One region of the Sphingopyxis sp. OPL5 genome, then DNA from elsewhere that is predicted to be linked to it. Evidence: riboswitches for the same ligand, from Rfam matches in the RefSeq annotation. Region 1 holds a riboswitch; the other holds the start of a gene.
What was found. A riboswitch is a leader RNA that binds a small molecule or an ion and turns the genes downstream of it on or off. The one in region 1 is predicted to bind cobalamin.
Positions count from the first base shown of each region.

Region 2: another riboswitch for cobalamin. It lies ahead of metE (5-methyltetrahydropteroyltriglutamate--homocysteine S-methyltransferase); the one in region 1 lies ahead of EEB18_RS11050 (TonB-dependent receptor plug domain-containing protein).

Region 1 is NZ_CP060725.1:2,311,573-2,317,178, forward strand. Features, by position in the region: gene EEB18_RS11040 (tryptophan halogenase family protein) at 1-1,440, shown strand, start outside; gene EEB18_RS11045 (sugar porter family MFS transporter) at 1,491-2,900, opposite strand; cobalamin riboswitch at 3,078-3,302, shown strand; gene EEB18_RS11050 (TonB-dependent receptor plug domain-containing protein) at 3,479-5,383, shown strand; gene EEB18_RS11055 (ABC transporter substrate-binding protein) at 5,383-5,606, shown strand, end outside.
Region 2 is NZ_CP060725.1:2,907,684-2,913,289, reverse strand. Features, by position in the region: gene recN (DNA repair protein RecN) at 1-1,570, opposite strand, end outside; gene EEB18_RS13965 (outer membrane protein assembly factor BamD) at 1,617-2,411, opposite strand; gene EEB18_RS13960 (peptidylprolyl isomerase) at 2,474-3,169, opposite strand; cobalamin riboswitch at 3,287-3,501, shown strand; gene metE (5-methyltetrahydropteroyltriglutamate--homocysteine S-methyltransferase) at 3,617-5,606, shown strand, end outside.

The sequences.
Region 1 (5,606 bases):
GCGGCGGCCCTCGCGCGGATATTGGGCCCCGATTATGCCAGCATCACCCTCGTTGAATCGGACGAGATCGGCACCGTCGGGGTCGGCGAGGCGACGATCCCGCAGATCAACATCTTCAACCGCATGCTCGGGATCGACGAGGACGACTTCGTCCGCCGTACCAAGGGCAGCTTCAAGCTCGGGATCGAATTCGTCGACTGGGGCGGCATCGGCCAGCGCTATTTCCACCCCTTCGGCAATATCGGGGTCGATATGGGCGGGGTGTCGTTCCACGCCTTCTGGCAGCGGCTGCGCGGCGAAGCCGAATTCGCCGACGTCGAGGATTATTCGGTGATGGCCAAGGCGGCGCGCCACGGCAAGTTCATGCGCCCGACCACCGCCCCCGGCTCGCTGCTCTCCTCGATCGCCTATGCCTTTCATTTCGATGCCGGGCTTTACGCCCTCTATCTGCGCGAGCTGGCCGAGGGCAGCGGGGTCACCCGGATCGAAGGCAAAATCACCGGCGTGACGCGAAACGGCGAGAGCGGCCACATCGAAAATGTGACGATGCAGGACGGCCGCACGGTGGACGGGCAGTTGTTCATCGACTGCTCGGGCTTTGCCGGCCTGCTCATCGGCCGCGAGCTCGAAGTGCCCTATATCGACTGGTCGGCGTTTCTGCCGTGCAACCGCGCGGTCGCGGTGCCGTGCGAACTCGGCGAAGATTTTTCCCCCTATACGCGCTCGACCGCACGCTCGGCGGGCTGGCAGTGGCGCATCCCGCTCCAGCACCGCGTCGGCAACGGCCATGTCTATTGCAGCGACTATATCGGCGACGACGAGGCGGCGGCGGTGTTGCTCGCCAATCTGGGCGGCAAGCCGCTCGCCGATCCGCGCTTCCTGAAATTCACCACCGGTCACCGCGCGCGTTTCTGGGAAAAGAACTGCGTGTCGATCGGCCTGTCGGCCGGCTTCATGGAGCCGCTGGAATCGACGAGCATCTGGATGATTCAGACCGGCATTGCGCGCCTCCTGTCGAACTTCCCCGATACCGGCTTCGAAGCCGCGAGCATCGACCGCTATAATCGCCTGATGGTCGAGGAGAGCGAATTGGTGCGCGATTTCCTCGTCCTTCATTACCATGTCACGACGCGCGACGATTCGGACTTCTGGAATTATTGCCGGACGATGCCGATCCCGGACCGGCTCGCCGAAAAGATCCGCGTCTTTCAGAGCAGCGGCCGCGCCTTTCGCGAACATGAGGAATTGTTCAACGACACCAGCTGGTTCGCGGTGATGGAGGGGCAGCGGCTCGGCGCGCGCCGCTACGATCCCGTCGCCGAACTGATGCCGATCGAGCAGACGCGCGATCGGCTGCGCCAGATCAAGGCGGCGGTGACCGCATCGGTCGACCATATGCCGCGCCACCGCGACTATATCCGCGACCATTGCGCCGCATGAAAAAGGGGACCGGTCGCCCGGTCCCCTTTGAAGGCGTCGCTGGGACTCGCTCAGCCTTCCATGGCTTCAAGCTCCTTGCCCTTGGTCTCGACGATGAAGCGCTGGACCAGGAAGAAACTGATCACCGCGCAAATCGCATAGAAGCTGTAACTCACCGCCAGCCCCAGCCCGACCGCCATGATCGGAAAGGTGAAGGAGATGAGGAAGTTGGCGAACCACTGAAAGAATCCGCACACGGCCAGCGCCGAGCCGCGGATCTGGTTCGGGAACATTTCGCCCAGCATCACCCACATGATCGGGCCCCAGCTGAGGTTGAAGAAGATCACGTACAGATTGGCCGCGATCAGCGCGAGCGTGCCGAGCGACGACGAGAGCTGGAGCTTCCCGCCGGCATCGAGCGTGCCGTTGGCAAAGGCATAGACGAGCGCGAACAACGTCACCGCCATGCCCGCCGACCCGATCAGCAGCAGCGGCTTCCGCCCGATCCGGTCGACCAGCAATATGGTGCCGAAACAGGCGGCAATCGACACGATCCCCGACACGATGTTGATCTGCAGCGACTGGTCCTCGGTAAAACCGGCGAGCTGCCACAGCGTCGCACCATAATAGAAGATCACGTTGATCCCGACGAGCTGCTGGAACACCGCGAGCAACAGCCCGGCCCAGACGATCGGGCGCACCCCGCCCTTCACCGGATCGAATATGTCGGACAGGCGCGGGCGGTGGTCGGCGCTGAAGCTGACCCTGATCTCGTCGACCTTGGTCGCGGCGGCGGCGGCGCCGAACAGGCGGGTCAACACCGTGCCGGCCTCGTCGATCCGCCCCTTCGACACCAGATAGCGCGGGCTTTCGGGAATGAAGAACAGCGCGACGAGAAAGACCGCCGCCGGCACCGCCTGCATCAGGTACATCCAGCGCCACGCCTCGATCCCCGCCCAATAGGGCGCGGTCGATGCTCCGGCGCTGGCGGCGAGGAAATAATTGACGACGAAGGCGGCGGTCAGCCCGGTGATGATCATGATCTGTTGCACCGTCGTCATCCGGCCGCGGATATGGGCGGGGGCGACCTCGGAGATATAGGCCGGCGACAGCACGCTCGCGGCGCCCACCGCCATGCCGCCCATCATCCGGGCGACGACGAACAGCGGCTGGGCATGGGCAAAGCCCTGGATCAGCGCGCCGATGAGGAACAGGATCGCCGACAGGATCATGACGTTGCGGCGCCCGATCGCGTCGGCGAGCGTGCCGGCAAGAAAGGCGCCGATGAAGCAGCCGATCAACAGCGATCCGACGGTGAAGCCGAGCCCCGCCTCGCTCAGGGAGAACGCCGACCGCAACCCGTCCTGGGTGCCGTTGACCGCCCCGCTGTCATATCCGAACAATAATCCGCCGATCGTCGCCACCGCGACGATCGCCGTAATGAGCGCCAGATTGGTCTGGCCTCGCGACGCTGTGTTCATTCACCTCTCCCAAGGTTCTGTTATGGTAGCGCTATCATGAAGGGCAAGCCGCGCGCGCGCAAGCCCCATTCACGCCGCGCCGGACGCGGCCGGAACGCCTGTACGCGACGGCGACCGCGATAAAGCCGATTGCGAAAGCGCGGCATTGCTCTATGGGCTTGCGCCGCGGGGGCCTGGCCCCCGCAAGATCGCGCCGGTGCCCGAAAGGGCTTAAAACGGGAACACGGTGAGAAGGCCCGGCTCGGGCTTTCGACTCCGAGGCTGTCCCTGCAACTGTAAGCGGTGAGCGCGATGCACCGGTCCGGACTCCTTGTCGGGGCCAGCCACTGGGGCAACCTGGGAAGGCGTGCATCAAGCTGTGACCCGCGAGCCAGGAGACCTGCCAGCGCACCGGTCGCTCTTGCCTTGGTCCAGGGGATGGTCATGGCACGGTAATCCTCCGTCTGAGCGACGACCTGTGCGGCTGGGGCCGCATCGGTGCGTGGCGACGGAGCGACTTGTGCCCGCCCTTCGCCTGCACCGACCGGTTCGCCGGTACGCCCCCGCCACTTCGCTCTGGCGCAAAGGGGGCTTATCCCATGTTGAAGACCGGTTTCATTTCCCTCCTCGCGCTGACGGCGGCGACGCCCGCCTTCGCGCAGTCCAATCCCGACGAAACATCGACCGACGCGAACGGTGATACCATTGTCGTCACGGCCAGCGGCGTCGAACAGAGCCGCACCGAAACGGGCCACACCATTTCCGTTATCACGCGCGACGATCTGGAAACATCGCAAGTGACGTCGATCAGCGACGCTTTAAACCTCGTGCCAGGCGTAGCTGTCGCACAAAGCGGACCCGTCGGATCGCAAACCAGCGTGTTTATCCGCGGCGCCGAAAGCAGCCAGACGCTGGTGCTGATCGATGGCGTGCGGATCAATGATCCTTCGACGCCCAATGGCGCGTTCGATTTCGGTGGATTGCTTACGGGCAATATCGACCGGGTCGAGGTGCTGCGCGGTGCCAATTCGGTCATCTGGGGCAGCCAGGCGATCGGTGGCGTCATCAGCGTGCAAACCGTCGCACCCACGGACACGCTGTCGGCCAATGCTTTCGCCGAATATGGCAGCCATGACACCGCCAAAGTCTTTGGCAATGTGTCGGGCAAGAGTGGGATCATCTCCGGCAGCGTCGGCGCCGGCTATTATCGCACCGACGGTATTTCGTCGCTCATCGGCGGCACCGAACGCGATGGGTACAGGAACTTGTCCGCCAACGGAAAGTTGCTCGTCGAATTCTCGCCTGCCCTCGCGCTCGATCTGCGCGGTTATTACAACAAGGGCCGGATTGAATATGACGACGCCTTTGCCTTTCCGGGCAACCCGGCAAATTCCATTCCCGAATCCGATAACGAACAGTTCGTCGGCTATGCCAGATTGAACCACGACCTGCTCGACGGCAAGTGGAAGGGGCGCCTGTCGTACAGCCGTACCGAGCTGACCCGCAAAGGCAGCGAGGATGGCGCGACCGGTCCTTTCAACTACAATGTTTTCACCGCGCGCGGCAAAGTCGACCGTTTTGCCTATGACGGCAATGTCGACTTCGGCATCGCGTCACTGGTTTTCGGCGGCGCCCATGAAGAGACGTTCGCCAGCACTTTCTATCCCTTGGGCGGTGACACCACACCCACCAGGTTCAAAAGCGACTATTCCAGCTTTTACGGACAGATTGGCGTACACCCGTTTGACGGCCTGACGGTCAACGGCGGCGTGCGATACGAAGATCATTCACAATATGGCGACCACACAAGCTTTGGTGCCGACGCGGCCTATACGCCCAATGATGGCAAGACCATATTCCGCGCGAGCTATGCCGAAGGTTTTCGTGCGCCGACGTTGAGCGAGGCATTGCCGCCATTCGGCAACATCAATCTGAAACCGGAAACCTCCAAAGGCTTTGACGCCGGAATCGAGCACAGTTTTATCGATCGCAAAGTCACGGCGACCGCGACCTACTTCCATCGCAAAAGCAACGACCTCATCGCCTATAATCCCGCGACATTCCAATCGGAGAATATCGGGCGGGTGAAGTCGGAGGGCGTCGAGCTTGGACTTATCGTCCGGCCCAACGACAATCTGGACGTGCGGGTGAATTACGCACTGGTCGATGCTACCACCCGCTCCCCGGGTGCCAATTTTGGCAACCAGCTTGCCCGCCGCCCAAGGGACAAAGCGAGTTTCGTCGCCGACTGGAAATCGCCTTGGGGCCTGAAACTGGGTGCAACGATTGCCCTGACCGGCGACAGTTTCGACAATATCAACAACAGCTTCGCCAATCGCCTCGACGGATACTGGCTGACCGCCGTGCGTGCGGCTTTCCCAATCACCGATCAGCTCGAAGTTTATGGCCGGATCGAAAATCTGTTCGATGAGGATTATGTGGTTGTCAAAGGCTATAATACTTACGGTCGCACAGCCGCCATTGGTATCCGCGTAAAAATCTGATGCAGGGGGTCGGCCTGGCGTCTGTGTTTGCCGCCGCGGTGCTGCTGGTTTCGACCGGCAGCGCCGTGGCGCCGCCCGACGCCGGGCCGCCGCCTTCTAAGCCACTGCGCGTCATGTCGACGAACCAGTGCACCGACCAGCTGGTGCTGGCGCTGCTGCCGCCCGAACGGATCGCGTCGGTGACCTGGCTGTCGCGCGATCCGTCGGGGTCGCTGATGGCCGA
Region 2 (5,606 bases), 600 kb from region 1:
CGTCGAGCGCGCGGACGCCGGTGCGCGTCACCGTGCCCTCGCTCGATTTCGCGATCAGGAAATGCGCCGCGCCCTTTGCCGCGACCTGCGGCGAGTGCGTGACCGCGAGCAGTTGCTTGCCGGCACCCGCTAGCCTTGCCAGCCGCTCGCCGATCGCGCTTGCCACCGCGCCGCCGACGCCGCGGTCGATTTCGTCGAAGATGATCGTGTCGGCGCCGCCTTCCTCCGCCAGCGCGACCTTGAGCGCGAGGATGAAGCGCGAGAGTTCGCCGCCGCTCGCGATCTTGATCAAGGGCGCGAAGGGTGCGCCGGGGTTGGTCGAGATCAGGAACTCCACGCGGTCCATGCCCTCCGCGCCCCAGCGTTCGGCGGGCAGGCGCTCGACCAGCGTCTGGAAGCGCGCGGCATCGAGCTTGAGCGGCACCAGTTCGCCCGCGACCGCCTTGTCGAGCCGCGCCGCCGCCTTGCTGCGCGCGTCGGACAGCGCGGTCGCGGCATGGGTGTAGGCCGCGGCTTTCGCCGCAACCTCGGCCTCGAGCCTCGCGAGGCCCTCGCTGCCGCCCTCGATCGCGTCGAGCCGTGCTGCGAGGTCGCCCGCGAGGGTGGCCAGTTCGTCGGGCTGGACATGATGTTTGCGCGCCATCGCGCGCAGTTCGAACAATCGCGTTTCGGTCTCTTCGAGCCGGGCCGGGTCATATTCGAGCGCGCGTGCCGCCTCGATCAGCCGCTGCTCGGCCTCGTCGGCCTCGATGATCGCGCGGTCGAGCCCGGCGAGCGCCTCGGCGAGCAGCGGATGGTCACCCGCGAGCCGGTCGAGCCGACGCGCCGCGGCGCGCAATTGCGCGGGGCCGCTATCGCTGCCCTCGAACGCCGCCATGATCGCGCCCATATCGCCAGCGATCCGCTCGCCCTTCTGCATCGCGCTGCGCGCTTCGGCGAGTTCGGCTTCCTCGCCCGGTTGCGGCGCCAAGGTCGCGAGTTCGGCGACGCAGTGGGTCAGCCAGTCGCGATCGCGCTCGGCCTCGTCGAGCGACGCGCGGGCGGCTGCGAGACGCATTTCGGCGCTGCGCCATTCGCCATGCGCCGCAGCGACCGCCGCGCTGTCGCAGCGACCATAGGTATCGAGCAGCGCGCGGTGCCCCGCCGGCGCCAGCAGGCCGCGATCGTCGTGCTGGCCGTGGATTTCGACCAGATGCGCCCCGACTTCGCGCAGCAGCGCCGCCGAGCAGGGCTGGTCGTTGAGAAAGGCGCGGCTGCCGCCATCGGCGCGCAGCGTGCGGCGGACGAGCAAGGGTTCGCCGGGTTCGATCCCGATATCGTTTGCGGCGAGCAGCGCGGCAAGCGGGGTGCCGGGTGCCGGCGCGGCAAAGCTCGCGGTTACCTGGGCCTTGTCGCTGCCCTGGCGGACCAGCGCGCTGTCGGCGCGCGCGCCGAGCGCGAGCCCGAGCGCATCGAGCAGGATCGACTTGCCCGCCCCGGTCTCGCCGGTGAGCACGCCGAGCCCGGCCGCGAAATCGAGGTCGAGCCGTTCGATCAGGACGATATTCGCGATGGACAGGGCCGTCAGCATGACCCGCCCTTACATCAGAACAAAAAGCGAATCCACGCCCCGCGCGTTACGCGGAAGGCGCATTCTTCTGCATCAGCTGATACGCGCGCTCATACCATTTGCTGCCCGGGTAGTTGGCGCCGAGCACCGCGGCCGACTTCTTCGCCTCCGACGGCACGCCCAAGGCGAGATAGCATTCGGTCAGGCGATAGAGCGCCTCGGGGGTGTGACTCGTCGACTGGAACTTTTCGGTCACTTCGCGGAAGCGGATCGACGCGGCGAGCCAGTTCGAGCTGCGCTGATAGAAACGGCCGATTTCCATTTCCTTGCCCGCAAGGTGGTCCTGCACCAGATCGACCTTGAGCCGCGCGTCGGCGGCGTAGCGGCTGTCAGGATAGCGCCGGATCACTTCGCCCAAGGCGGCGAGCGCCTGCTGGGTGATCTTCTGGTCGCGGGTGACGTCGCTGATCTGCTCATAGTAGCTGAGCCCGATCAGATAATAGGCATAGGGCGCGTCCTTGTTGCCCGGATGGATCGACAGGAATCGTTGCGAAGCCTCGATCGCCGGCGCATATTCGCGGTCCATATAATAGCTGAACGAGCTCATCAGCTGTGCGCGGCGCGCCCAAGGCGAATAGGGATGCTGGCGCTCGACCTCGTCGAACAGCGCGGCGGCGAGGCCATATTGGTTCCGGTCGAGCCGGTCCTGCGCCGCGCGGTACAGCGTGTTGACGTCGCGCGCGACATAACGCGTGTCCTTTTTGACGCCGCTGCCCCCGGCACAAGCGGCCAGCAGGGGGGTGATCACAAGGGCGGCGGCGAGCAGGCGCGTCGAGGCGCGCAGGGTGGGACGCTGAGTCATGGGCGCGGTATAGCCACAGCGCGGATGAACGCAAAATAAATGATGGGGGTGTCGGCGCGGAATTACGGCGCTTTGACCACGCAACCCGCCGGCGCGTTCGCGGGCGCCGGAACGCGGCGTGCGGTCTTGATCGTCACCATCGGGTCGAGCATCTGGCCCTGCATCACCCCCTCGCCCGCGGTCGGCGAGACCGGCGCGGCGAAAATCTTCTCCGCGACATCGGCGCCAGCAACGACTTCGCCGAACACCGCGAAGCCCGCGCCGTCGCCGCCAGGCGCATCGGCGTCGAAACCCTTGATGTCGCCGAGCAGCAGGAAGAAGTCGCTGGTCGCGTCGCCGGGGTAGAGCCGCGCCATCGACAGCGCGCCCTTGCAATTGGTGAGTCCGGTCGTCGTCGTCGGCTCGTGCGCGATCGGCGCGAAGTTGGTGCGCGGGTCCCCGCGGTTGCCCGCCTGGACCAGTTGGTTCGCCGGACCCCAGTTGCGCGTTGCACGATAGAATTTGAAACCGTCCATGCGCTTGCCGTCGACATAGCGCAGGAAATTGCCCGAGGTGATCGGCGCGCGCTTGTCCTCGAGCCGCACGACGATCGTGCCGAGGTCGGTGGTAAGTGCGACAAAGGGGCGCGTATCGACCTCGACCAGCGGCGCGGCCGGGCCGGCGATGGGCGGAATCGGCGGCGGCAATTGCGTCGTCTGGGGCGGGACCGGGGCGGCCTGGGCCGCAAGCGCGAGCGCCGGAAGGATCATCGTCAGCATCGCGCCAGCATAAGCGAAAAACCATCACGCTGGCGACCCCCTTCGCAACGGCGGGTGGTGCGCGGATCAACATATAAAGAAATCTTTATATGCGTATTGACAGCTCGCCGGTCGGAGCTATTCTAGGCTGGTCGAGGTTCCCCGCGTCCGGCAGGACATGGGGCTAAGACGGGAAGCCGGTGCGCCTTTCGGGGCAAGGCCGGCGCTGCCCCCGCAACTGTAAGCGGTGAGCGGTGGTCGATACGTGTCACTGGTTCGGCAAGGAACCGGGAAGGCCAGACCCCCGCGTCGATCCGTGAGCCAGGAGACCTGCCTCGTCAGATAACGTCCTCCGGCGGGGTGTCCGGTCTGGTCGCATGCATGGCTGCGCCCGGGCTTGTCCTGCCGGACGCATCGGCCGTTGCTTGTGGTCCGGCCCGTCCCTTGCCCAACGCAAGGTTTGAAGACATGGCCATCACCGTCGCCACGCTCGGTTTCCCCCGCATCGGCCCGCGCCGCGAACTGAAATTCCTGCTCGAAGGCTATTGGGCGGGCAAGAAGGATGAAGAGGAATTGCGCGAAGGCGCCGCCGCGCTGCGCGCCGCGACCTGGGCGCGCCAGCGCGCGCTCGGCGCCGATGTCCTGCCCTCGGGCGATTTCTCGCTCTACGACCATGTGCTCGACACCTCGGCGATGGTCGGCGCGATTCCGGCGCGATACCGATGGGACGGCGCCGCGGTCGGCCTCGACACCTATTTCGCGATGGCGCGCGGCACGCAGGGCGGCGCCGGCCATCAAGGCTGCACCCACAGCCTCGACGCGACCGCGCAGGAAATGACCAAATGGTTCGACACCAACTATCATTATATGGTGCCCGAACTCGAAGCGGGGCAGGTCTTTCGACTGTCGTCGACACGGCTGGTCGATGAGTTTCTCGAGGCCAAGGCGCTCGGCTATCACACCCGCCCGGTGCTGCTGGGTCCGGTCAGTTACCTGATGCTGGCGAAGGGGCGCGGGGTCGAGCCGCTGTCGCTGCTCCCCGCCCTGCTCCCCGTCTATGCGGAAATCCTGACCGCGCTTGCCGATGCCGGCGCCGACTGGGTCCAGATCGACGAACCCTGCCTCGTCCTCGACCTCGATCATGCGCAACATGCCGCCTTCGCCGACGCCTATGCGCGGCTGGCGGGCGCCGGGGTCAAGCTGATGCTCACCACCTATTTCGGCGGCCTCGGCGAGAATCTCGGGCTCGTCGCGGGACTGCCGGTCGACGGCGTGCACATCGACCTCGTCCGCGCGCCCGAACAGCTTGGCGCGATCTGCGCCCGCGTGCCGAAGGCGATGCTGCTGTCGCTGGGGGTGATCGACGGACGCAATATCTGGCGCGCCGATCTCGATACGATCCTGGCGCGCATCGCGCCGATCGCCGCGACGCGCGATATCATCGTCGCGCCGTCCTGCTCGCTGCTCCACACGCCCGTGGACCTCGCGCTCGAAAAGCGGCTCGATCCCGAAATCGCGCAATGGCTGGCCTTTGCGGTGCAGAAGATCGGCGAGCTGGCGACGATCGCCAGGGCGCTCAACGAAGGCGAGGACACAGTGGCCGACGCGCTTGCCGCTGCGCGTGCCGCCGCCGGGAGGCGCCGCAGTTCGCCGCGCATCCACGACCCGGCGGTACAGGAACGCATGGCGGCGATCGACGCGGCGATGGTCGAGCGTCGCTCGCCCTTCGCCGACCGCCGCGCGTTGCAGCGCGACCGGCTCGCCCTGCCCGCCTTTCCGACGACGACGATCGGCTCCTTCCCGCAGACCCCCGAGGTTCGCAAGGCGCGATCGGCGCATAGCAAGGGCGAGATCGACGATGCCGCCTATGCCCAATATCTGCGCCTCGAAACGCGCGCCGCGATCAAGTGGCAGGAGGAAATCGGGATCGACGTGCTGGTCCATGGCGAATTCGAGCGCAACGACATGGTGCAATATTTCGGCGAGCAGCTGGCGGGATTCGCCTTCACCCAGAGTGGCTGGGTGCAAAGCTATGGCTCGCGCTGCGTGCGGCCGCCGATCCTCTATGGCGATGTGTCGCGCCCGGCGCCGATGACGGTCGAATGGTGGCGCTATGCGCAGGACCAGACCGACCGGCCGATGAAGGGCATGCTGACCGGTCCGGTGACGATCCTGAACTGGTCGTTCGTGCGCGACGACCAGCCGCGCGCGGTGAGCTGCCGCCAGATCGCGCTCGCGATCCGCGACGAGGTGCTCGACCTCGAGCGCGCAGGCGCGGCAGTGATCCAGATCGACGAAGCAGCCCTTCGCGAAGGGCTGCCGCTGCGCCGCGGCGAATGGCAAGCCTATCTCGACTGGGCGGTCGAGGCGTTCCGCCTGTCGGCGTCGGGGGTCGCCGACGACACCCAGATCCACACCCATATGTGCTATTCGGAGTTCAACGACATCATCGCGTCGA